DNA from 4 places in the Exiguobacterium sp. ZWU0009 genome. Region 4 is predicted to be linked to each of the others. Evidence: riboswitches for the same ligand, from Rfam matches in the RefSeq annotation. Region 4 holds a riboswitch; each other region holds the start of a gene.

Region 1 (2,201 bases), 770 kb from region 4:
GGTCTTCTTCGTCGGTTTCGTCGGAGCAAGTGTCACCTATGTCCTGTTTCGTGGTGGAACGATTGGGCAAATCCAAAACGTATCGCCGCTCTATTGGTTCGGCGGACTCGTCGGTGTTGGTGTCGTCTTTTGTGTCATGCGTGGAATTCAGTTGCTTGGTCCATCCGTCGCGATTTCTGTCGTTCTGATTTCGCAGTTAAGCTTTGCTCTCGCTGTCGATACGTTCGGTTGGTTCGGTTTACCACAAATTGATTTATCGTTCGGTCAGCTCATCGGTCTCGCCGTCATGGTATGCGGGATCTTTGTCTTGAAGCGGTATCAAGTTGTGGCACCAGAAGAGAAGGCGAAGGATCAGGTAGAACGTGTTTCATGACTTATCTTTTCCATAACAATGAAACAGGTCAGCAAACAAACGTTTACTGACCTGTTTTTTTATGCATTTTTTCGAATTAGACCGTCGTCGTATCTTTCCATTCTTGCTCGATGAAGGCATCGCGACCAGAAGCAGCACGATCTTTTTTATAGTGTTCTGGATTTTTCTTATGGAAGTCTTGATGGTACTCTTCCGCTGGATAAAACTCAGAAGCGGCATCGATCCGCGTCACGATCGGTTGTTTGAAACGATTGCTTGCAGCAAGAGCGTCACGAGAAGCGATCGCTGCTTCATGCTGAGCATCCGTATGATAGAAGATTGCTGGTGCGTACTGCGTGCCGCGATCTTGGAACTGACCGTCTGCATCCGTCGGATCCGTTTGTGGCCAGTAGAGTTCGAGCAGACGCTCGTACGGGAACAGACTCGGATCAAACGTGATTTGAACGACTTCGAGATGTCCTGTCGTTCCTGTTTTAACTTGCTCGTATGTCGGGTGATCGACGTGTCCACCCATGTAACCTGATACGATTCCCTCGATTCCTGGTAATTCTTCAAACGGTGTCACCATACACCAAAAACATCCACCTGCAAATGTTGCTTTTTCCATCCGTATCTTCCTCTCCGTGGGAAATTCCCATTGTATGTCTGACAGCGAGAAAAACGAAAACGACTCCTTCGCTTGGTTGCAAAAGGAGTCGCCGCTTTTTATCAACCAAAGCTTTCGCTTTGCTGGTCGTAGCACCTTGCTATGCGCAGGTTGCTGGGACGTCATCGATCCAGATCTCTCGGTCCACTCTTGATAAGGGTATATGAAGTTGATGTCATTCGTTATCATTGTTGTGATGATACCATTCACAAAGAAAAAAAGTCAATCCTTAGGTTTCAAGGCACGTAAAACGGTCGCTCCGAGTGTTTTCGCACCAACCAACAACGCCTGTTCGTTGATCTTGTACTGCGGATGATGTTGCGGATGATTGACGCGACCGTCCGTATATCCGGAGCCGGTGAAGAAATAACTACCCGGTACGTGCGTTAAGTAATGTGCGAAGTCATCCGCCGCCATCATCGGTGTGAGTGACCGGACAGATGCTTCCGGTAAGAAAGAAGCGGCTTCCTGAACGAGTTTTGTCTCGTCCGGATGATTCCAAAGCGCCGGGTAACCCGTCGTGAAGTCAATCGAATAGGTGGCACCGATGCCGGCACACGTTGTTTTGGCGATAAGGTCGACTTCTTGTCGGAGCTGATGTCGTAGTGTCTCGTTGAACGTCCGAATCTCCCCGACGATGCGTGCTTCACCTGTGACGATGTTCGGAGCCGTTCCCGCATGGAAGGACCCGATCGCAAGGACAGCGGGTTCGAACGGATCGACCCGTCGACTGACAAGGTGTTGGAGGTTACAGACCAGTTGTGCACCGGCGACAAGCGCATCTTTTGTTTTGTGCGGTGCCTGGGCATGCCCGCCTTGACCGTGAACGATGATTTCGAATTCATCGATCGCGCATAATGTATGTCCTTCTCGAAAACCGATCGTACCGACCGGTAAATCATTTTCGAGATGTGTCGCGAAGATCGCATCGACGCCTTCGAGGACACCGGCTTCAATCATTTGGATCGCGCCACCGGGAAAGACCTCTTCACCATGCTGGTGGATGATTCGAATCGTTCCTTGCAATTGATCCCGTAATGGATAGAGTGTAGCAGCAAGGGCCATCACCATCGCCGTATGCCCATCGTGTCCACATGCATGCATGACACCAGGGTGAATCGACCGGAAAGCGAGTGTCGTCTCTTCTTGAAGCGGTAAGGCATCAAAATCTGCACGAACAGC
Region 2 (2,201 bases), 260 kb from region 4:
ATGCGTTGGGTCGGATCAAATCCGATACCAATCAGGGAAATCAAACAAACGACGAAAGCAACGATCGGGACGAATGGAAAGAGTGGTGTGCGATAGACCAATTCGTCGACCGTATGCCCTTCACGGAGGAATTGTTTCCGGAAGCGATACTGGGCAACGCTGATACTCATCCAAACGACGACGACAGCGAGACCGGAAATCGAGACGAGCGCAATATAGACACTTCCTGCTGCATAGATGCTAGACAGCAAGGCAAGTCCTCCGCCAAGCATGCTGAACAATACGGCTCGTAGTGGCACCCCATTTGGCGTCACCTGGGCGAAGAAGCGTGGAATCATGCGTTCGTTCGCAAGCGACCAGAGCATCCGAGAGGCGGCGTAAAGTCCAGAGTTCGCTGCCGACAAGATCGCTGTCAAAATGACAAAGTTCATCACGTCTGCTGCGTAAGGAATTCCGATTCGTTCAAACACGGCGACGAACGGACTTTCGAGTACGCCTTTCCCTTCCGTTGGCAACAAGACGGCTAACACGATGATCGTACCGACGAAAAAGAGAACCAGTCGTAAAATCGTCGTCCGGATCGCAAGCGGAATCGTCCGTTTCGGATCGACTGCTTCACCTGCTGCTACACCGATCAGTTCCGTTCCCGAGTAAGCAAAGTTCACGGCAAGCATCGTCATGAAGATGACGAAAGCGCCATTTGGGAACAACCCGCCTTCGGTTAACGAAGAAAAGAATGGAGCCGGACTACCATCTTGCAGTGGAATGAAGTCGACGATGGCTCCCGCACCAAGTAAAATGAAAGCAATGATCGTCACGACCTTAATCGCTGAAAACCAAAACTCGACTTCAGCGAACACGCGGACCTTCAAGACGTTGATACCAAGGATCATCGCAGCGAATAAGGCGCTGAACACCCACACCGGAATCAACGGGAACCAACGTTGCATCAAAATACCTGCTGCCGTGAATTCTGAACCAAGGGCGACCGTCCACGTCAGCCAGTAGAGCCAGGCGACTGTGTAACCGGTACCGGGTCCGATGTAATTCGTTGCGTATTTATGAAATGAACCGGTTTCCGGCATGTGCACGGCGAGTTCACCGAGACTTAACATAACTAAGTAGACGACGACTGCCCCAATCAAATACGACAAAATCGTCCCGACCCGTCCTGCTTGTTCTAACGTATAACCTGTACTTAAAAACAATCCTGTTCCAATGACACCACCTAACGACAGCATAATCAGATGACGTGATTCCATCTTGCGTCGAAAAGCCCCACTCGTTTTCATGAATTCGTTTCCTCCTCATTCCACCTATTTCAAACAAAAAACGCATCCTCACGGATGCGTCGGTCGACAATTCGGAAATCTTATCGATCGGGTGCAGCACCCGCAGGAATTAGCACAGTATCTTTCGACCTGTTGCTGAGGTTTCATAGGGCCAGTCCCTCCACCTCTCTGGATAAGTATGTAATTGTTCCTAACCCTATCAAGTCTTTTTCGAATTGTCAACACAATTCAGAATACTTCTACCCAAAAAACATTCCGCATCGTATCGTTCCGGAATGTTTGGATGTCTTATTTTTTGGCGAATAAATCCGCTGTTTTCAAGGCTGCACGAACCGCTTTCCGGTTCAATGTCCCTTGCTGATGTTTCATTTTCTTCGTTTGGGCAGCCAGTTGCGCTTTGAGCGCCGCAATCTCTTGATCCTTTTGAGCCGTTCCTGTTTGTTTCTGCAATGCTTTGATTTTCTTATCTTTTTCAGCTAATTGTGCTTTCGTCTGTTTTTGCGCATCCGCAATCTTCTTCTCTTGTTCCGGGAAGAACCGTTCGAAACGGGCTACTGCTTCTTCAAGACTTACGCCAGAAATCGGCTGGACTGGTGGGAGCAACTCAGTTTGCGCCATTTGACGGTCAAACGGTACATTCTCAGGATAGTTCGTCTCTTGATAGATATGCTCAAGATCATTCACGTTCAAGAAGTCAACGAAGTTGTCGAAGTTACGCGCTTGAACACGTGCTGGACTTTGGAAGTCAGCGTTGGCTACGATGTCGGATAATTGTGTATCCGCTTTGATGTCGTTCGCCCAAATGTGCGTCAATTGATGGTAATCCGTCAATTCGCGCATCCGTGCATCTTTTGGAATGAGGATACTCGGCGTACCCGCAAGCGTCGCTGTGATGTTTCCGTGCAAGCG
Region 3 (2,201 bases), 430 kb from region 4:
GAAGATCGTTTACGTTGAAACACCGACGAACCCGTTGTTGAAAGTAACGGACATCGAAGCGATCGCAACGATCGCCAAACGTCACGATCTTAAACTCGTCGTCGACAACACATTCGCGACACCATACCATCAACAACCACTCGCACTCGGTGCAGACATCGTCTTGCACAGTGCGACGAAATACATCGGCGGACATTCGGACGTCGTCGCTGGACTTGTCGTCGTTAAAGATGATGCGCTCGGCGAAGAGTTGCACTTCATCCAAAACTCGACAGGCGGCGTGCTTGGACCGCAAGACAGCTTCTTGCTCGTTCGTGGTCTTCGTACGCTCGGTATCCGGATGGATGCAATCGAAGAGACAGCACATGATCTCGTCGCGTTCTTACAAGCGCAAGACATTGTCTCGAACATCTTCTACCCAGGACTTGCATCGCATCCTGGTCACGACATCCAAGCGAAACAAGCGACTGGATTTGGTGGGATGATCAGCTTTGATGTCGGTTCAGCAGCGAACGCAGAAAAACTTGTCGAGGCGACACATTTCTTCACACTTGCTGAGAGTCTTGGTGCCGTTGAGAGTCTGATTTCCGTTCCGGCACGGATGACGCACGCGTCGATCCCAGCAGAACGTCGGGCAGAACTCGGTATCACGGACGGTCTCGTCCGGATTTCAGTTGGACTTGAGGATGCGGAAGATTTGAAAGAAGACTTAACACGTGCTTTCACGTTCCTCGAAAAAGTTTCTGAAAAAACTGTTTGACAACAAAAATAACCCCTGCTAATATTCAGAATATATTCTACAAACTTAATACCGAAACTCTTATCGAGAGTGGTGGAGGGACTGGCCCGATGAAACCCGGCAACCGCGGATCTAATCCGAAGTGGTGCTAATTCCAGCAGACAAAAGTCTGGGAGATGAGAGCAAATGGTTTTGTGTACTGAAAAGTGCGCGCGTTTGCTCTAAAACGCGCGCACTTTTTTATTTAGGAGGGACAGTAGTGATTCGTTTACAAGACGTAGGAAAGATTTATCGCTCAAAGCGCGGAGCAGTCGAAGCCGTCGCGAATGTTGATCTGACAATCGAGCGCGGTGAAATTTTTGGAATAATCGGTTATTCCGGAGCAGGGAAATCGACCCTGATCCGATTACTGAATATGCTCGAAGCACCAACGAGTGGTTCGATCCAAATCGATGGTGTCGAAATGACATCACTGAAACCAAAAGAATTACGAGGCGTCCGCAAGAATGTCTCAATGGTATTCCAGCACTTCAACTTACTTTGGTCACGAACAGTCGAGGAGAACATCATGTTCCCGCTCGAACTCGGTGGCTTTCCAAAAGCTCGCCGCAAGGAACGGGTTGCGGAACTGATTCAACTCGTTGGTCTTGACGGACGCGAAAAAGCTTACCCATCGCAATTATCCGGCGGTCAAAAGCAACGTGTTGGTATCGCTCGGGCACTGGCATCAAACCCAGACGTTCTCTTATGTGACGAGGCAACCAGTGCACTCGATCCGAAAACGACGGACTCGATCCTTGAGTTACTCGTCGACATCAATGAAAAACTGAAGCTGACGATCGTCTTGATCACACACGAGATGCACGTCATTCAAAAAATCTGTCACCGGGTCGCCGTCATGGAAGCCGGTAAAATCGTTGAGCAAGGTCCGGTCGCAGAAGTCTTCCGTCATCCGAAACAAGCGATGACGAAAGAATTCGTCAAACAATTGACGTCGCCGTCGGAAAACGAGTTGACGTTCGCGAAACTACGCGAACGATACCCAACCGGAAAGATCGTTCAGTTGACGTTCGTCGGATCGACGGCGGAAAGCCCGATCCTCGCGGAAGTCATGAAGGATTCACCGGTCCTGTTCAATATCATCGGCGGAAACGTCGGTCAATCGCAGGAAGGGGCACTCGGTACACTGTTCATTCAGTTGATCGGGGAAACAGAAGCAACACAAGCGGTCATCACGAAGCTTCAAGCCAGTGATGTTGAAGTGGAGGTGGATCACCGATGATTTCATTCTTTGACAACCTAGACTGGGACATGGTGTGGGAAGCGACAGGCAGTACCGTCTATATGACGGCAATCGCTGGGGTTTCGACATTCGTTCTCGGTTTGATCATTGGTCTATTATTGTATGCAACAAACGAAGAGTTATTATTCAAGAATCGGGCGTTTTATTCAATCTTGAGCT
Region 4 (2,201 bases):
AGAATAAGAGCGAAACGGATACCATCGTCATCGTCTGCAAAAATGCTGTCCAGATATCACTGTAATTAACTAGCATGGGCAAGTACCTCCTCGACCGTCACCTGTGCCTGATCGATGTATTGTAACGCTCGTTTCACTTCAGTCGGCTCACCGATCAACTCGACGAGCAAGGTGCCGAACGGCGTATCCTGCAACTCTGTGATGCTTCCGTGCAAGATGTTGACATCGACGTCAAAGCGTTTTGCGACTTGCGATAAGAGCGGCTGCCCGGTGTGATGTCCGAGAAAATGAATCTTGTAGATCGGATGTGCATTCCGCGACTCGATCAACTGACGAATCGATGCTGGAATCTCGTCATGCATGACAGACCGGACGAAGTTCCGTGCCGTCTCGGTCTTTGGATTCGAAAAGACGTCGAAGACCGTTCCTGACTCGATCAACTTTCCAGCTTCGATGACGGCGACCCGGTCGCAAATTTCACGAATGACGCCCATCTCGTGAGTGATCAAGAGAATCGTGATCCCGTACTCCGCATTGATACGTTTTAATAACTGGAGAATATGATGCGTCGTCTGGGGATCAAGCGCTGACGTCGCTTCGTCACACAAGAGGACGGAAGGTTGCGTCGCTAGTGCCCGGGCGATGCCGACGCGCTGTTTCTGCCCACCGGACAATTGATCCGGATAATGATCCGCCTTGTCCGCGAGATCAACGAATTCGAGCAACTCCGTCACTCGGCGGCGAATTTCGTCTTTCTTGACGCCTGCGAGAACGAGTGGTTTTGCAACGTTCGTAAAGACCGTGTTCGCATTCAACAGATTGAAGTGCTGAAAGATCATCCCGATCCGTTGTTTTGCTTGGCGTAATTTTTTTGGAGACAGTTGCGTTAAATCTTCCCCATCGACCGTCACCGTTCCTGACGTCGGTCGTTCTAACAGATTGACACAGCGGAGCAGTGAACTTTTTCCGGCACCGCTAAAGCCGATGACACCAAAGATTTCGCCTTTTTCGATCGTCAGGTCGACACCGTCGAGTGCTGCAATCGTCTGATCTTTCGTGACGTACGTTTTTTTGACTTGATGAAATGCAATCATTCCGTTTTCCCCCTTCATTCAACAAAAAAGGTCCCTTCTTGAGAAACAAGAAGAGACCTGGATCCGCACAGTGGCAGAATCCACTCCACTCATCTCTCAGACATCTGTCTGATGGAATTGGCACAGTGCTCATAATGAGTCTGTTGCCGAGGTTTCGTAGGGCCAGTCCCTCCACCTCTCTGGATAAGTATTGCGGTATGAAATTCGTATGTGTGTTGTTGCGTTGTTGCTTATGTCGTAAAACTAATTTTTACATTACGGGTCGAAACTTTAAAAGTCAACCAACTTTGCAAAAATAATCCATTTGGCGCATATCGATGGATTTACAAGTTATGAATTAGCTTAATGAACGGATCGTGATTCGTCAAGAAAGATTTGACAAGTCATTTTTGGTCGTGCTACCATCGTTTCAATGATTATTCCGACAATTCCAATATGATATTTATCAAGAGTGAACGAGAGACCTGGCTCTATGACTTCACGGCAACCTGCAATTTGTAAGGTGCTCCGACCAACAAAGCGCGGCTTTGGATGATACGGTGAAAAACTCGTGGGCGTCCAAGCAGTGACGTCGACGAGTTTTTTTCATGAATGGAGGAAAAATAGTAATGATGAACTATCCTGTATTGACTGGTGCTGAAGCGTTTTATCTTCAAGGTGGATCGATCGGTATTCTAATCTGTCATGGTTTTAATGCGACCCCGCAAAGTGTCCGGGACGTCGGTGAGGCATTCGCCGCTGAAGGTTTTACCGTCTATGCCCCGCGCTTACGTGGACATGGAACGAACGTCCGCGAGTTTGAACAATCGACTGCTCGATGTTGGAAGCAAAGCCTGAAAGACGGCTATGAACGTTTACAAGAAACATGCGATCAAGTCTTCGTCATCGGTCAATCGATGGGTGCGACGCTTGCACTGTCACTCGCCGCTGACGGCATTCCGTTTGCCGGCATCATTACGATCAATGCCGCACTCTCCGTTCCATCCTATGAAGCACTTTCGTTCGAGGACGGTCCACAGTACTTACCGGAAGGGGCACCGGACATTAAGCGAGCAGCCTTCGAAATCATCTATGACCTCGTTCCAAGTCGTTGTGCGTTCGAACTCG

Evidence for each region. Region 4 has a riboswitch for S-adenosylmethionine ahead of L985_RS15085 (methionine ABC transporter ATP-binding protein). Riboswitches for the same ligand answer to the same signal wherever they lie in the genome.
Region 1: it holds a riboswitch for S-adenosylmethionine, as region 4 does, so the genes downstream of both, msrA (peptide-methionine (S)-S-oxide reductase MsrA) here and L985_RS15085 (methionine ABC transporter ATP-binding protein) in region 4, are expected to answer to the same signal.
Region 2: it holds a riboswitch for S-adenosylmethionine, as region 4 does, so the genes downstream of both, L985_RS16470 (amino acid permease) here and L985_RS15085 (methionine ABC transporter ATP-binding protein) in region 4, are expected to answer to the same signal.
Region 3: it holds a riboswitch for S-adenosylmethionine, as region 4 does, so the genes downstream of both, L985_RS13040 (methionine ABC transporter ATP-binding protein) here and L985_RS15085 (methionine ABC transporter ATP-binding protein) in region 4, are expected to answer to the same signal.

Annotation. Positions count from the first base shown of each region.
Region 1 is NZ_CP018057.1:448,984-451,184, forward strand. Features, by position in the region: gene L985_RS02390 (DMT family transporter) at 1-373, shown strand, start outside; gene msrA (peptide-methionine (S)-S-oxide reductase MsrA) at 450-980, opposite strand; SAM riboswitch class I at 1,076-1,179, opposite strand; gene L985_RS02400 (M20 metallopeptidase family protein) at 1,242-2,201, opposite strand, start outside.
Region 2 is NZ_CP018057.1:3,186,874-3,189,074, forward strand. Features, by position in the region: gene L985_RS16470 (amino acid permease) at 1-1,292, opposite strand, end outside; SAM riboswitch class I at 1,370-1,471, opposite strand; gene L985_RS16475 (polysaccharide pyruvyl transferase family protein) at 1,581-2,201, opposite strand, start outside.
Region 3 is NZ_CP018057.1:2,498,857-2,501,057, reverse strand. Features, by position in the region: gene L985_RS13045 (bifunctional cystathionine gamma-lyase/homocysteine desulfhydrase) at 1-760, shown strand, start outside; SAM riboswitch class I at 818-922, shown strand; gene L985_RS13040 (methionine ABC transporter ATP-binding protein) at 999-2,021, shown strand; gene L985_RS13035 (methionine ABC transporter permease) at 2,018-2,201, shown strand, end outside.
Region 4 is NZ_CP018057.1:2,928,600-2,930,800, forward strand. Features, by position in the region: gene L985_RS15080 (methionine ABC transporter permease) at 1-76, opposite strand, end outside; gene L985_RS15085 (methionine ABC transporter ATP-binding protein) at 66-1,094, opposite strand; SAM riboswitch class I at 1,181-1,284, opposite strand; SAM riboswitch class I at 1,534-1,635, shown strand; gene L985_RS15090 (alpha/beta hydrolase) at 1,703-2,201, shown strand, end outside.